2 linked regions of the Desulfosarcina ovata subsp. ovata genome follow. Each later gene encodes a partner of the first gene's protein in a complex. Links are inferred from orthologs where the notes say so. Each region holds a gene or a part of one and is shown on either strand. Other genes may lie near its edges.

Region 1 (8,123 bases):
CGGCCTTTACGGATCAGATCGGTCCGGACGTACGCGCGCAGCTGGAGAGACTTGGGGTGCCGGCGTTGCTGAAGGTCTATGTCACGCCCCATTGCCCGTTTTGTCCAGCAACCGTCACCACGCTTTTGGGGTTGGCCGGTCTCAACGAAAATGTATGGGTGACCGTCATCGACGGCATGCTCTACCCTGAAGCCGCCGATCAGGACCGCATCAGCTCCGCTCCCACGGTGATTCTGGACGATCAGTTCCGTTGGACCGGATCGGTGGATGCCCTGGAGCTGGTTACCCTGATGCTGGATCGGGATCCAGCCGGTCTGAGTGCCGACGCCCTGCGGGGGATGATCGAGGACGCCGATGCCGACGGAGTGGCGCGCCTGATGTCCGATCACAACCAAATTTTCCCGGCATTTATCGAGTTGCTCATCCACCCGCGCTGGTCGGTGCGACTGGGGGCCATGGTTGTCATTGAGACCCTGGTGGAGATGGCACCGGCATTGGCCGGGCAGGTCGTCGAACCGCTGCTGGCCGCTTTTGCCACTATCGACGATACGGTCAAAGGCGACGTTCTGCATGTGCTGGGTGAAGCGGGCAACCGGGACGCCCTGCCATTTTTATCCCGGGTACTCGAAGTGGAAACGGATGAAGAGATCTGCGATGCCGCCAGCGAAGCCATTGAAAAACTGACCTGATTCCGGTTTGAACGTACCGCCCGCCGGCGGCGCGATCAGTCCCGGGGTGGTTCCGGACGCTGGCCGGTCTCTTTCCAGGCGCGATACCGGTAAAGATCTTTTTCCAGATAATAGAGACAGGCCAGAAAAACGGCTGCATCGTCCAATTGGCCCAGGCCGGGAATGAAATCGCTGATCAGGTCGGTGGGAATCAACAGATAGGCGATGGCCAGGATGAAAACCATGCCCGACAGCGGTGAAACCGAGCGGTAGCGCCCTTTGACGAAATCACCGGTCAGCGATATGAGCAGCCGCAAATCCTCGGCAAGGCGTTTGATCAGGTTCATGTTTGCAGGTGTGGCCATGGGGCACCTTTCGTACTGAGTTTATCGAAAAAATGAGGAGATTGGACCAATGAACACCCAAACGCTGATTTTGACCGTTCTGATTTTTTGGCTGATCATGGGCCTGGCTTCCCTGTCCGCCTATTCCGAAGTCAAACGCACCGGCGGAACCCTGGTGGACGCCATGCGCAACAACGAGACGTTCTTTTTTATTATCAGCCTCGTGATCGGACTGGTGGTGGTGGCGTTAAAACTCGGCGCCAAGATTTAGCGGGCTTCCAAAACGCGTGGCTATTTTCCCTCCGACAGCTTTTTCCGCTGCCCCTCGATCCAGTCTATCCGGCTCCAAAGTCCCTGGAGGATGCGTACCTCTCGCTCACTCAGGCCGCTACGGCCGAACAATCGCCGAAACGATCTTAAAATGTGGTCCGGATTCTGCGGGTCCAGATACTCGGCCTCAAGGAGCGTCCGGCGCATATGCTGGAACATGTTCTCGATGTCGCTGGCCTGTGCCGGAAGCTGATTCTCATTGGCCGTCGGTGCGTTTTGGCTGAATTTTTTGTGCAGTTCATAGAGCACCAGGGCGACGGCGTGAGACAGATTCATGGATGGATAATCATCGTCTGTGGGAATGGTGATGAATGCATGGCACAGATCCAGTTCGCTGTTGTGCAGGCCGCGGTCTTCACGACCGAACACAAAAGCCGTTTGTGCATTGGTCGGTTGGGCCAGGGCTTGTTCGGCGGCGTCCTCCGGCGAAAGAAAATCCTCGCGGTACTTGCCGAAGCGGCGGGTGGTCCCAAAAGCGAGGTGGCAATCGGCCAGGGCCGCGTTCAGCGAAGGGAAAATCGTGGCCTGGTGAAGAATGGCTTCAGCCTTGAGGGCCATTCGCCGGGCATCCAAAGACCGAAACCCATCGCAGGGCGTCACCAGCCGAAGCTCACTGAATCCGAAATTCATCATCGCCCGGCAGACCGACCCCACATTGATCGGCCCCTGGGGCTCGACAAGGACGATACTGATCTGTTCCATTAGGAGCGTTTTCCCTGCATGCGTCTGATGACCGTTTCCGTAAGGGGCACTGCCGGCTGGAAAATGACACAATTGCCAGGCCGGGTCAATCTTGGGCGGCGCGGGTCGGCAAACAGGGTCAAATTCCCTTTCCGGACCGGCGATTTTGCGGTAATGAAACGCTGACATGGATGCAAAACCGTAACCCGCAACGCCCTGACGGCATGAGGACAACCTATGAAAACCGCCAAAGACCACATCATCTTTCCCCTGGATGTTCCCGATCCCGATATCGCCCGTTCCCTGGTGACCCGGCTGGCCGATGACGTGGGGATGTTCAAAATCGGCCTCGAACTGTTTATCCGCTCCGGACCTGAACTGGTTCGCTGGATCGTGCGGGCCGGCAACGCCAAGGTATTTCTGGACCTGAAACTTCACGATATCCCGGCCACTGTCAAACGGGCCATGGCCCAGGTGGCAGACCTGGGAGTCTATTTCGCCACGGTGCATTGTGGCGAGAGCCGGTCCATGCTGAAGGCTGCCGTGGAAGGTGCCGGCGGCAGGGTCAACGTGCTTGGTGTGACGGTCCTGACCAGCGTTTCCGCCGCCGATGTGGCCACTGCCGGTTACCGGGACGATTATTCACAGGACGTTCGCCGGCTGGTGTTGAAAAAGGCGGCCATGGCCATGGATGCGGGCTGCTGCGGCGTGGTTTGTTCCGGTGAGGAGGTCCAGTCGATCAAAACGACCTTCGGACCGGAATTCCAGGCGGTAACGCCCGGCATCCGGATGGCCGACCGTTCGGTCAGCGGGGATGACCAGGCCCGCGTCGTGACACCGGCCATGGCCATTCGCCGTGGGGCGGACTACTTGGTCATCGGCAGGCCCATCCGCGATGCCGCCGATCCGCAGGCTGCAGCAAGGGCCGTTGCCGGAGAGATTCAGGGCGCCTTGGACGCCGCTTCCCCAAAAGGGAGGGACGTCGGATAAATCAAAGGCGGATCGATCGTTGCGGTGCTGCAAGACCGATCCGCCTCTGTTTCCGATCGTGTTTCAGTGTGCCTGGATGATTCGCCACAGCGTAACGGCGATCACTGCGGCGCAGACCAGCAGGACAAAGCGAATTTGCTCAGGGGTGAACCCTTTCATCCGGCCAACCCTTCCGGTTTTCCTGGTGGGCACCGCCTGCCTAATCGTCCCGGTCCAGCCCGAAGGCCGTGTGCAGGACCCGGACGGCCAATTCCGTATATTTTTCCTCAATGATGCAGGAGATGCGAATTTCAGAAGTGCTGATCATGATGATGTTGATGTTTTCACGGGCCAGGGCGTTGAACATCAGCGACGCCACACCAGAATGATTTTTCATGCCCACGCCGATTACCGACACCTTGGCGATGTTGGGGTCGGCAAAGACATCCTCGGCATCAATGGTTGCGGCGACTTTTTTCTCGATTTCCAGGGCCTTGGTGCAATCGGCCTTGGGAACGGTGAAGGTCAGGTCCGTCTGACCGCCGCTACGCGTATTCTGGATGATCATGTCCACCAGAATGCCGGCTTCGGCGATGGGAGAGAATATTTTTGCTGCAACACCCGGCTGATCAGGGACTTTTTTCAAAGTGATCCTTGCCTGATTCAAATCGTGAGTGACCCCCGAAACAACCAGTTGCTCCATCCCGGAATCTTCGTTTACCACCATGGTGCCTTCCTCCTCTGAAAATGATGAGCGGACATGAACGGGGATGTTGTATTTTTTGGCGAAACCGACGGAGCGGATCTGCAGCACCTTGGCGCCCAGACTGGCCATGTTGAGCATCTCGTCATAGGAGATGACCTTGATTTTTCTGGCCTTCGGGCAGATGTTGGGGTCCGCTGTGTAAATTCCATCCACGTCGGTGTAGATCTCGCAGACATCGGCATTCAGCGCCGCCGCGATGGCCACCGCCGAGGTGTCCGAACCGCCGCGACCCAGCGTGGTGATGTTGCCCTTGATGTCCATGCCCTGAAAACCGGCCACAACAACGATTTTTCGGTCTTTCAGAAGGCGTTTGATCCGATCGGTACCGATCTCGAGAATGCGCGCGTTGCCGTATTCACAGTCCGTGACCACCTCGGCCTGGTGTCCCAGCAGGGATTGTGCCTGAACCCCCATACCTTTGAGCATCATGGCCAGAATGGCTGCCGTGGTCTGCTCGCCGGTGGCCAGCAGCACGTCCAGTTCGCGCCGGTCCGGGGCGTCGGTGGCTTCATTGGCCAGGCCGAGCAAGCGGTCGGTGACGCCGGCCATGGCCGAGAGAATCACCACCACGTCATTCCCCTGATGATGGGTTTTCAAAACCCGGTTGGCGACATTGCGGATGCGGGTGATGTCGGCGACCGAGGTGCCGCCGAATTTTTGAACGACGATTGCCATACTTTTTCCACTTTCAGTGCTTTTCGAATGGTTCCACGTATCACAGCGATAGGAAATAAAATCAAATGGGGATGTCTTTTAACAGATCCGCCAGGTCAAGTCCATATGCAATTACTCGGATGGATCGGCTATTGTCACCGGTTGGGGAGAAGAAAAAATCCAAACGCCGGGGCGGATGATCCGATGGATGGAGCCGCTCGGGCCACTCGACGGCAACGATGCCGGGCTGGTCGAAAATCTCGATCAAGCCGATTTCATCCGGATCAACCGGTTCGGACAGGCGATACAGGTCCACATGGCAGAAGAGCAGTCGGCCCGGATATTCGTTGACCAGGGTGTAGGTGGGACTGGTGATGGCGATGCTGTCAGGAACGCCCAGGCCACGGGCAAGCCCCTGGGCAAAGGCGGTTTTGCCGCTGCCCAGGTCACCGTACAGGAAAAGAACCAGCCTTTGGTTCAGCCGCCGACCGATGGTACGGCCCAGTTCGATGGTCTGGTCGGCGGTGTGCGTCTCCACTGTCCGCCGGTTCGGGTCAGACGGCAAGGCGGACGACGTGTTCATTGGTCGTCAGGTCCCATGGGGTAGCACAACGCGTCCGTGAACAGCCAGTCCGGCAGGTCTTCGCCGCTACGCAGCGCCTGCATGGCTGCGGGCACGGCATCAAGTACCTCCGTGGCCAGATAACCCGTGGCGGCCTTGCTGCAGGCCAGTTGGTCGGCCGCTGCGCCGTGCAGGTAGACGCCGGCCTGGGCAGCAGCCGAGACGTTTATCCCCTGGGTGATCAGGCCAGCGATGAGTCCGGTGAGAACATCGCCCATGCCACCCGCCGCCATGCCCGGGTTGCCGGTGGGGTTGATGAAAACATGGCCATCCGGCCGGGCAATGACAGTGGCGGCTCCCTTGAGCACCAGATGGACTCCGTGCTGCCGGGCAAAGTCGCGGGCGTGGGAAACGCGATCCCTTTGAATGTCGGCCGTGGACAGACCGCATAGCCGGGCCATTTCCCCGGGGTGGGGGGTAAGTACCATGGGTGCCTGTTTTTTGCTGAGAACCGACAGATTCCCGGCGATCAGGTTCAGTCCGTCCGCATCGACAATCAGCGGCATCGTGGCGGATTCAATCAGATGGCCAAGCAACCGCCCGGTAGATGGATCCGTTCCCAGGCCAGGCCCCACGGCCAGACATCGTTTGTCGGCCATCAGGCCTTGGACGGTCTGAAACGCGGATTCGTCCAGGGTCCCCTGGACGGTTTGGGCCAGGCCGACGGTCATGGCCTCCGTGACCAGGGTTTCCAGTACCGGGTTGAGCGATTGAGGAACGCCCAGGGTCACCAGGCCGGCCCCGGCACGCATGGCGCCCATGGCGGTCATGGCGGCGGCACCGGTTTTTCCGGGGCTGCCGGCCAGCACCAGAAGATGACCGGTATGGCCCTTATGCGCCGTGGCATCGCGGTGGGGCAGGGCAGGCTTCAAGTCCATGGGGGTGATCAGGTGCTGATGGCAGCCCACCTGGGCGGCCATGTGGGGGGGGATGCCGATTTCGATCACCTTCAGCCGGCCGCTAAGCCGGCGGCCCGGGTAGGTGAGGTGGCCGGCCTTGGCAAATCCGAACGTGGCCGTGGCGGCGGCCTCGATGCAGACGCCGCAGGCCTGGCCGGTGTCGGCATTCAGACCCGAGGCGATATCCACGGCAAAAACCGGACGATGCATCTGATTGATAAATTCAATTGCCGACCGGAAATAGCCGCGAACATCTGAAGACAGTCCCGTTCCCAAAATGGCATCGATCCAGATGGCGATATGATGCATTTGTGATTGGTGGGCCTTGAAAGCGGCGATGTCGGCCATTTCAACCACCGTCACGCCCATGCGGTCGATAAGGGCCAGGTTGGTTGCTGCATCGCCCTGAACCCGGCTGCGCTCGGCCAGCAGAAAGACGGTTACCGGAATGCCTTTCTGATGAAGATAGCGGGCCATGACAAATCCATCGCCGCCGTTGTTTCCGCGTCCTGCGGCAACACCCACACTGCCGGGTTGGCGGTGGAAAAGGGTGTCCAGAAAGAACGCCGTTGCTCCCCGGCCGGCGTTCTCCATGAGAACCCGGCCGGGTATACCGAAAGATTCGATGGTTGCACGATCCATGCGCTGCATTTCATCAGCGGTTACCAGATACATACCCTTGCTCCTTGGGTTAAAGGCCGTTAATCAGATTCCGCATATCCCTGACGGCCCGGTCCATACCGACCAGTACGGCCCGGGAAACGATGCTGTGGCCGATACAGTAGGTATTGATTTCCGTTACGCCGGTAAAGGCCTTAATTGTGGTGATATCGAGACCACGGCCGGCGCTGATGTCCAGTTTGAGCTTTTTGGCCAGCTTGACGGCATCGATGATTTTGGCAAACGCCTGCCTTTGTTTCGTGGCACCGGTTGCTTCGCAGAACGTTTTTGTGCTGATCGCAATACCATTGGCCCCCGCCTGGTGGGCCAGCTTGATCTGCTCCGGCTCGGGGTTGATGAGGATATTGACGGGAATCCCATTGTTTTGCAGCGCACCGATGGTTTCCTCCATGGATTTGCTGTGTACGATCAGGTCAAGGCTTCCGTCGGAAGCGACCTCCTGGCGGCTTTCCGGAACCAGCGTTACCCGCTCCGGACGAACATCCAGGGCGATCCCCACCATTTCCGAGGTGGCCGCCATTTCCAGAATCAGTTGGGTCTGAATCACCCTGCGCAGCAGTCGGACATCCCGGTCCTGGATGGTGCGCCGATCCTCTCTCAGGTGGCAGACAATGCCGTCCGCACCGGCCAGTTCGGCAAGCAGGGCCGCGGCGATGGGATCCGGGGTGGCCGCCTGACTGGCTTCCCGCAACGTGGCGACACGATCAATGTTGACAGCCAGACCGGCCATGCTCATTCCTCCTTTTCAATGAGTTCCATTAACGTTTGGCTCTTTTTTTCCATAATGGCCGCTTCCGCCGCGGAATGGACGTGATCATAGCCGATAAGGTGAAGAATTCCATGGATCAACAGTTCATTGAAGCGGCATAGCATCTCCATGCCTGCGTCCAGGGCTTCGCGGTGAGCCGTATCGGCCGAAATGACCACATCACCGAGAAGCTCAGGGGTAATATCGGCGAACGGGCCCTCCTGCATGGGGAAAGAGATCACGTTGGTCGGGCCTTGATGGTTCAGATAGGTCCGATTGAATTCGGCGATTTGCGGATCATCCACAATCAAAATCGAGAGTTGGGCGTCAGGATAGTCCAAGGCGCTTAAAATGCGCCTGGCTGTCCTCATTATTTTTTGCTCTGGCAGCTTGTGACGGTTTTGCCGGTTTTCGATCCATACTTCCATTTTTCGCCTTTCCCGGGGTGATGGCGCTACTGTCCTGGTATTCGATCCGATGGTGATGGATGCCATTTAGGATTTTATTGAAACTCCTGGCGATCAGATGCAGATCTTTCAGGGTTAGTTCACAATGGTCAAGCTGCCCGTCGGAGAAAATTTTGTTGATCAGATTCTGCACCAGTCCCTGAATCCGTGACGGGGTGGGGTTGTCCAGGGTCCGCGAAGCGGCTTCGACCACGTCGGCCAGCATGACCAGGCCTGCTTCCCGTGTTTGCGGGCGCGGACCCGGATACCTGAAATCGTCGATATTGACCCCATCTTCGCCTTTAACGGACTTGG
Region 2 (8,081 bases), 1.7 Mb from region 1 along the record:
ATTATCTCGGGGATAACTACGACATCCACTGTGCCGGCCGGGAACTGGTCTTTCCGCACCATGAAAACGAGATCGCCATTGCCGGGGCCCTGACCGGCAAAAGCCTGGCCCGCTACTGGATTCACTGCGACCGCGTGCTGGTGGACGGAAAAAAAGTGGCGGAGACAGGGGATCGCCTGACCGTCCAGAGCCTGCTGGACATGGGCTTCAGCGGCCGCGAGATCCGCTACTGGCTGATTTCGGTGAACTATCGCAAGCCGGTGATCTTTTCGGTGGCGCGCCTCGATCGGGCACGCAAGACCCTGGCCCGCCTGGACGCCTGCATCCGTGCGCTCAAGGGAGTTCGCGGCGGCACTCCGTATGCCGAGCTGGACCAGCTGTGCTACGACATCAAAAACGGCTTCACCACCGCCATGGATGACGACCTGAACATCTCCGCAGCCCTGGCCGTGCTGTTCACCGTGGTCAAACGCATCAACACCTTGATCCTGGATGGCGATATCGATGCCGCCGGCGCGCAAAAAGTACTGGAGGCATTGGCACGCATCAACACGGTGATCCATATTTTCGATTTCGAAGACGAGATCCGAGATCCGGCGGTGCAGCAGCTGATCGACCAGCGCGATCGGGCCCGGCAGGAAAAAGACTGGGCCCTGGCCGACCGCCTGAGGGATCAGTTGCTGGCCATGGGCGTGGTCCTGCGCGATGAAAAAACTGGAGCCTGACCACAGTTCCGCTACTATCAGTGTATAAGATAATGTTTCCGGAGAATATCATGACACCCGTATATATGCCCTTCACCTACCTGTCCGCAGCCACCGCCGGCCGCCTGAACCGACTGGTGGGGACGCTCGTCGTTTACCAGCCGGTTGAAAGCGGGATTTCCGAAGGGCTCACCGCCCTGGCCGCCGACGGCGGCATCGACATCCGCACGCCCATCACCCGGGACGATGAGCGGTTGGAGGCCGCCCTGGCCGAATTCACCCAGTGGGCGCGCCTCAATCCCGGAAAAACGACCGCCGGGGCCGGTTTTTTCAGTGCCCGGCAGGGGGAGGTGCCCTTTTTTGATGAAAGCACCATCAACCAGATCCGTTCGGACATAAAAAATTACGGCACACCGGACGCCGGAAGCGAGCCGGATGATTCAGAATTCAGCGCCCGCCTGTTTCTGGCCGTGGCCCAGGACAATGATCGCACCACCGACGGTCTGGACAACGATCTCAACCGGTTCAAGGCCATGGAAGCCGATTTCCTCGACTCCCTGGACGGCGCGGACGAAGCCGGCTTCAACCGGCATGGCGCCGGCGGTGAGCTCTGGAGGGAGGATCCGGGCGCCCGGCAGACCATCCAGCGCATCCGCGCCTGGTCCACCCTGGCCCTGGCGGACAGCAGGCTGCCCGACCTTTTGGTGACCACCAGTCCGGCGGTCGTCGACACCCTGCAGGAAACTTTCGCCGACACGCTTCGCCTCGACACACTGGCCACGATCCGGATGTCGTTACCGGACGCCCCGGAGGTGCCGCCGCTAAATGCGGTGCTGTCCGACCTGACCGGCCAGGCCGATTTTTCGGCGGATGACCTTGCCCCCTTTACCGATCTGGCCGAATCGGAACCAGACCATACGGCCGTCACGGTCACCCTGCTGGCCGCGGTCGGCCACCGTCCGGCTGCCGTGATCGCTGCCATGGCCCCGGGGGCTGTCTTGCGCGGTGAGGAAAACGGGAGCGGGCAGGCGACGCGTCACACCTTGATTCTATTGGTGCAAAACTGACCAAAAATCCGATGAAAGGCCCAGCTGACAAGGAATAAATAGCGATTTCGGGGAGCGTTGAAAAAAAGATTTTCAACGCTTGACGGGCTGTTTTATTTAGTATAAGCCCTTTTCCATTAAATGAGAACAGATGTTGATAATTGGATCAACACGAATTGAACCTAATTGAAAGGAGGCTTTTAACATGGCTTTTACCCCGAGCGTTGACGAGTCAAAATGCGTAGGCTGCGAAGAGTGCGTTGATGTTTGTCCCGTGGAAGTATTCGAGATGCAGGATGAAAAATCCGTTCCGGTAAACGCGGAAGAGTGCCTCGGCTGCGAAAGCTGCGTGGAAGTGTGCGAAGAGGGCGCCATCAGCGTCGAAGAGACCTAATCTTTTGCGGCTGCCAAAATTTTCCAACCCCCGTCGGACCGATCCGCCGGGGGTTTCTTTTTTCTGAGGACAGGGGGAACATGCAACGCTATCAGATTGTCGAAACAACCTTCGGCTATGCAGCGGTGGCCTTTGATGCCCGGCCCTTCAGGCTGCTGGCGGTCCACCTGCCGCGGACCGATCTGAATTCTCTCTGTCAGGCAATGGACGAGCAGTATGGGCGGATCGACAATGCCGATGCCGATGCCCGGGCCATCGGGGCCAGCCTGGTGCGCTATTTTGACGGTGGACGCATCGAGATCCCCTGGTCGGTAATGGACCTGTCCGGTTTTACCCCTTCCCAACAGGCCGTTTACCGTGCCGTGACCACCATCCCATACGGTCAGACCTTATCCTACGGTCAGGTGGCCAAAATGGCCAACCGGCCCCGGGCGGCCCGGTTCGTAGGCAATACCATGGCGAACAACCGCTATCCTGTATTAATTCCCTGCCACCGGGTAATCAAGAGCGATGGATCGATCGGCGGTTTTGGCGGCAGGGCCTGCGATACCGATCTCAAACGGCGCATGTTGGCCCTGGAAGCCGCCTGAACGTTCACTTCTTACTATCGCATTGAAACCTGGCGTCCGTCGACCGGCGGTCGTGCCCCATGTCGGCCCGGATTATCCCCGGGGCCGGAACTTCACCCGAGAATACACATCATCATCCAAGCCGGCGCGTTCACCGGTAGCCAGACGATGGTAGCCTACCGCAGCCACCATGGCGGCATTGTCTCCACAAAGCTCAATGGACGGGATGTGCACCCGGATCCCGTCTGCGGCCGCATCACGGGTAACGGCCTCGCGTAGCCCCCGGTTGGCGGCAACCCCGCCCACCACGGCCAGGTGCGCACACCCCTTGGCCTTTGCCGCATGAATGATTTTAAAGGTCAGTACATCCACCACAGCGGCCTGAAAACCGGCGGCGATATCGGCCTGGTCGCCGGGTGAGGGATCCGGGTGGAGCTGCAGGTGGCGCATGACCGCCGACTTGATCCCACTGAAAGAGAAATCGAACTCGGCCTTGTCCAGGTAGGGACGCGTAAACACGACCTTCGTCGGGTCACCCTGGGCGGCCAACCGGTCGATGACCACACCGCCGGGATACCCCAGGCCCAGCATCTTGGCTACCTTGTCATAGGCTTCGCCGGCAGCGTCGTCGCGGGTCTGGCCCATGGGGTGGAAGTCGCGGTGGGAGGTGACATGGTAGATGCTGGTGTGGCCACCGGAGACCAAAAGGGCCACAAAGGGAAAGGCCGGCGGGTCGGCCTCCAGAAACACGGAATTGATATGCCCTTCCAGATGGTCCACACCAACCCAGGGAATTCCATGGCCGAAGGCGAACCCTTTGGCAAAGGAGAATCCCACCAGAAGGGAGCCGATCAGGCCGGGCCCCTGGGTGACGGCCACACCATCGATCTTCTTGGCCGGGATGCCCGATTCGGCGATGGCCTGATCGACCACCGGGACGATGGCTTCGATATGCTTGCGCGAGGCCAATTCCGGCACCACACCGCCGTACGGATGGTGAACGGCGACCTGTGAAGCCACCACCGAGGCCAGCACTTCGCATCCGTTGCGAACCACGGCCGCTGCCGTCTCGTCGCAGGAGGATTCAATACCCAAAACGATCATACTTTTTCCCTGTAAAATAAACCCCAATGTCGCATAAAAATGAACGCGTAAAAAACAAAAACCGGAACGACGGTCGTTTGCACCGACCCGTTCCGGCTAAACCGGTTTTTCACCCAATCCGAGAGGCGCCTATTTGGATGGCGCCGGTTTCACTGTTGCCGCTTTTTTTGCAGGTCCCGCACCGGGATGCCGTATGCCGGGCGCTCAGGACTTGCAGATGGGCTGTTTTTTCTGCCCCTCGGCAATCCATTCGAACAGGCGGGTAATTTTTTTTAACATGACGGTTTGTCTCCAGGACGGCCCATCCCGAGCCTACGAAAGGATCAGACCAACTGAACGCGGGATCGGGCATTTTTACGGGTTTTGGTCACCTCGCCGATTACCCAGGCTTTTTCTCCGCTGCCGCCAAGCCGGTTGAGAACATCCTGGGCGTTCTCCTCGGGAACCACTGCCACCAGACCGATGCCATTGTTGAAGGTGCGCATCATTTCCTTCTCATCCACGTTGCCGGCGGCCTGCAGGAATCCGAAGATCGGCGGGATTTCCCAGGACCCCTTGTTGATGGTGATGCCGCAGGCCTGGGGGATAACCCGGATAATGTTGTCCATAATGCCGCCGCCGGTAATGTGCGCCAACCCCTGGATGGGCAGGTCACGGACCAGGTGCTGAATGGTTTCCGAGTAGATGCGGGTGGGAATGATCAACTCTTCGCCAAGGGTTTTGCCCAATTCGGGAACATGGCTGTCCACCGTCAGGCCCAGTACATCAAAGCAGATTTTGCGAACCAGGGAGAACCCGTTGCTGTGCAGGCCGCTGGAGGCGATACCGATGATCTGGTGGCCGGGACGAATTTCGGAGCCGTCCACGATTTTGGGATTGTCCACCAGCCCTACGGCAAAACCGGCCAGATCGTATTCGTTGTCGCGATAGAACCCCGGCATTTCGGCGGTTTCTCCGCCGATCAGGGCACAATCGGCCTGGATGCACCCCTCACCGACTCCTTTGATGATATCGGTGACCGTTTCGCTTTTCAGTTTTCCCGTGGCCAGGTAGTCGAGGAAAAAAAGGGGCCGTGCGCCCTGTACGGCAATATCGTTGACACACATGGCCACCAGGTCGATGCCCACCGTATCGTGGCAATCCATGAGAAAGGCAATTTTCAATTTGGTGCCCACCCCGTCGGTAGAGCTGACCAGCACCGGGCTTTCCATGGTGTTGGTGTTCAGGGAAAACAACCCCCCGAATCCGCCAATCTCACCCATCACACCGGTCCGGCGGGTCTGTTTGGCGATCTGCTTGATGCTCTCAACGAGGTTGTCCGCCTTGTCGATGTCGACGCCGGCATCGGCGTAGGTCAGCTTTTTCTTCATTCAGGCACTCCTGGCTTGTATTCGGCTGGCTTGCAAGTGGGTGTAAAAATAAACTGATACCGCCGAAAAGTCAAACTTAATTCAGGGGGCGTCATCTCACACCTCTTTTCCGTTTCTCTCCAGACGTATCCCTGTCAAACGCCGGGATTATCCGGTGATGCCTCGATTTTTGAAAAACCGATCAGGATTGGAAGCGCCTTGGCGGGTAGCGTTGAACATCGCTTTTCACAATCGTCGCAATCAGGGGGAAAGGAAAAAACCGCAAACTATTCCTGATAGTTAAAAATAGAATGGGAGAATTATTTATTTCCGGCAACCTAAAGCATTTCCAAGTAAGCCTCGATCCGCACGCGCAGCTGTTCGGTGTCGCTCTCTGCGTAGTCGGTCTCCAGGTGCAGGCTGGAAAAACCGAATTTGTCCTGGATGAACGTATTGATGCAATACGCCTCAACATTGTAGGTGTGGCAGGCCTGCCAGGTCAGGTCGATGACCCCGTCCACCGCAAAATCGGTGATCATCTGCGCCAGAAGGGTGAATCGGCCGGCATTGGGGCTCATCACCGAACAGGGCGTGGCCAGGTATTGTTCGGCCAGGGCATCCATAGGCGCTTTCTTCTCGTCCACCTCAAAGGCCTGTTTGTATCCGGAACAGTTCTCGAAAGCCACCACGTCGGCGCCGCCCTGTTCGACAATCTTGACCACCTTCTCGCTGCCCAGGCCGATGGGGACGCCGGTGATCAGGATGCGCCTGCGGCGCCGGCTCGACTTACCCTTGGGCCGGAAGGCGCCGCTTCCGGATTCGGCAACCACGGCGTTCATCAGGGCGATGCCCTTCTCCTTGTCGGCCAGAAATCCGACCTTGAAGAGAATCTCCAGCAGCAAGGATCCGCTCAAGGGCGCCGGCATCCTCTGGTTGAGGTCCATTACCGCCTTGCGGGCTCGCCGTTCCCGGTTCATCAGGTCAATGGCGCCGCCGAGTCGCGCGTCGGTGATGGGGATCCCGGTCTGCGCCTCGACGATGGCCCTGAACCGTTCCAGTTCGCTACGCCACAGGGAAAAGGCCATGGCCGAATCCTGTCTTTGGGGCAGTTGCAGCACATGGGTGGTCTTGTGCGCGCCAAGCAGCTCGAACATCTTCTTCTTGCCGTCGCAGGTGGTGTCACCAACGATAATGTCCGAAAAGCGGAAGAACGGACAGGTATCGGTGATGGCAAAACCGAAACTGCTTTTGATCAGGGGGCAGAGGTTGCGCGGCAGGACCGCTTCGGCCTCCGGGATGGGATCGTTGCGGGTGCCGCACAGCGGCAGGGGGATGGCGTCGGCCGCCACGGCAATCTCCGTGGGGGAGTAGAGACAGTAGAAACCGATCGCCGAACGGCCGTCGGATTTCAGCCGTTCGATGTCCAGAAGGTTCTCTTCGGTAATCTGTTGCAGTCGGTTCAGGATCGTCCGGGCACCCTGGCCATTACCGGGTTTGTTCATCAATGCAAATTCTCCTGGTTGAGGACAAATACATCTTTTTCCATGGTCGGCGGAACCAAGTCAAATAGGTAATCCGGATGGCCGGTATTCTCCTCATCCAGATTTTGGATAGTATCTCTCCGGTTGCAGCGAAGTGGTCATCCACTTCGCATCCGAATGCATTCAGGCTATTTTGAAGGTCGCAGGTACGCCCCCCAGTAACCGAGCCCGACGAACACAGCCCCACCGATAACGTTGCCGATGGTCACGGGAACCAGGTTTTTGACCAAAAAGGCGCTCCAGGTGATGGTGGAGACCACGAGGTTGTTGCCGGTAAACAGCTCCGCGCCGGCGATGACCACCAGCATGAGGCCGAGGCTGTAGCCGGTGGTATCACGGTTTGTGGAATCATGCTTGAATATCGCAAGGGGCGGATTGGGTCGTAAACCGAATGAGTGCTGAGAAATTTACAAATGTTCAATATAACAATAAATACCGTTACACTTAATCATTTGACAAGCCGTGTGATAAAAAATAGAGACCGTTTTGGACAATTGGCTAAACCTTCAATGATCGCGGTCAAACACGATCACCTTTATTGGTGAGTCCCATCATGAAACGTTCATCTTCTTTGATTGCCGTTCTGTCGATGCTTCTTCTTTTTTGCGGGTGCACCAAGCACCTCGTTTATGAAGTGATCACCTCATTTCCCGAGGGGGCCGGAATCTATTGGGGAAAAACGGCGGACGAGTTGATGCCGACCCCCTATACCACCCTCAATTCACGCTCCATGGAAGGCGAATACTGGGAATCCTGGTGTTATCAGGTTCGTAAAAGGGGGTATCTGCCGTCAAAGATCGTCTGTCGGCCCGATGGGGACGAAAACAGAACCATCAACTTCTTCAAGTTAGAGAAAATTAAAACCAAGATAACCTCGGATCCTTCCGATGCCCAGATATACTGGGGCGAATCTCCGGACAATCTTCGGAACACCCGCCGCTTGACACCCTGGATCGAGGATGGGGCCAATTCCAAGGCAAATTACGAGAATTGGTACTTCCAAGTCAAAAAGGCGGGCTATGAGGATTCGGAGGTGATTTACGCGCCTCTCGCCGAGAAAGACAGAGCCATTCATATCGTTCTCGAACCCAGTGAATAATTCAGGAGTGCCGAACGGCCTGAACGACCGTGAAGGATCGAAACGATAACTCCCCGAACAGAGTAAGGATGATACGGTGAAGCAGAAGACACAAAAACGGATTTGGATACGCCTGGCGGCGATTTTGTTGTGGGTCGGGGTGGTTTGCCTGATTGCCTGCGGCGGTAGTGGCAGCAGCCTGTCGGACGACACGTCGGGCAACGGTACAGATATCTATGATTCAGGGACCCTGGGCGACTTGGTGGATATCGGCGATTTCGATAACGACGACGACC

Evidence for each region.
Region 2: the proteins of tsaE (region 1) and tsaD are in contact, whole or in part, in a crystal structure (PDB 6N9A), measured with the Thermotoga maritima proteins. The link is inferred for Desulfosarcina ovata subsp. ovata from one-to-one orthologs. Residues at the interface, in WP_004082108.1 of Thermotoga maritima: Leu37, Gly38, Lys46, Lys57, Val59, Lys60, Ser61, Thr63, Phe64, Thr65, Leu66, Met67, Val69, Pro71, Tyr82, Arg83, Leu84, Asp86, Asp88, Phe89, Asp93, Ile128, Asp130, Glu131, Arg134; in WP_004082750.1 of Thermotoga maritima: Cys10, Asp11, Arg49, His50, Leu82, Gly84, Gly135, Gly136, Glu154, Thr155, Leu156, Asp157, Asp158, Ser159, Glu162, Asp165, Lys166, Arg169, Leu170, Tyr175, Lys213, Thr214, Leu217, Tyr218, Gln221, Arg222, Asn324.

Annotation. Positions count from the first base shown.
Region 1 is NZ_AP021879.1:1,149,539-1,157,661, reverse strand. The notes cover bases 3,246-6,244. They hold tsaE (tRNA (adenosine(37)-N6)-threonylcarbamoyltransferase complex ATPase subunit type 1 TsaE), read right to left. Parts: upstream 4,996-6,244; coding sequence 4,495-4,995; downstream 3,246-4,494. Other genes in these bases: GN112_RS05100 (NAD(P)H-hydrate dehydratase), read right to left, coding at 4,992-6,244; GN112_RS05110 (aspartate kinase), read right to left, coding at 3,246-4,433. Also shown: GN112_RS05135 (thioredoxin family protein), read left to right, coding at 1-689; GN112_RS05130 (YkvA family protein), read right to left, coding at 725-1,033; GN112_RS05125 (hypothetical protein), read left to right, coding at 1,083-1,283; GN112_RS05120 (RNA methyltransferase), read right to left, coding at 1,304-2,044; pyrF (orotidine-5'-phosphate decarboxylase), read left to right, coding at 2,261-3,013; more of GN112_RS05110, read right to left, coding at 3,213-3,245; more of GN112_RS05100, read right to left, coding at 6,245-6,608; GN112_RS05095 (pyridoxine 5'-phosphate synthase), read right to left, coding at 6,625-7,344; rRNA maturation RNase YbeY, read right to left, coding at 7,347-7,733; GN112_RS05085 (HD family phosphohydrolase), read right to left, coding at 7,690-8,123. UniProt on the Escherichia coli protein: Required for the formation of a threonylcarbamoyl group on adenosine at position 37 (t(6)A37) in tRNAs that read codons beginning with adenine.
Region 2 is NZ_AP021879.1:2,852,983-2,861,063, forward strand. Bases 1,813-4,769 are described here. They hold tsaD (tRNA (adenosine(37)-N6)-threonylcarbamoyltransferase complex transferase subunit TsaD), read right to left. Parts: upstream 3,818-4,769; coding sequence 2,807-3,817; downstream 1,813-2,806. Other genes in these bases: GN112_RS12735 (ferredoxin), read left to right, coding at 1,956-2,144; GN112_RS12740 (methylated-DNA--[protein]-cysteine S-methyltransferase), read left to right, coding at 2,225-2,734; purM (phosphoribosylformylglycinamidine cyclo-ligase), read right to left, coding at 4,141-4,769. Also shown: cysS (cysteine--tRNA ligase), read left to right, coding at 1-725; GN112_RS12730 (hypothetical protein), read left to right, coding at 776-1,771; more of purM, read right to left, coding at 4,770-5,187; GN112_RS12755 (double-cubane-cluster-containing anaerobic reductase), read right to left, coding at 5,505-6,668; GN112_RS12760 (formate/nitrite transporter family protein), read right to left, coding at 6,836-7,015; GN112_RS12765 (hypothetical protein), read left to right, coding at 7,261-7,806; GN112_RS12770 (DUF3466 family protein), read left to right, coding at 7,883-8,081.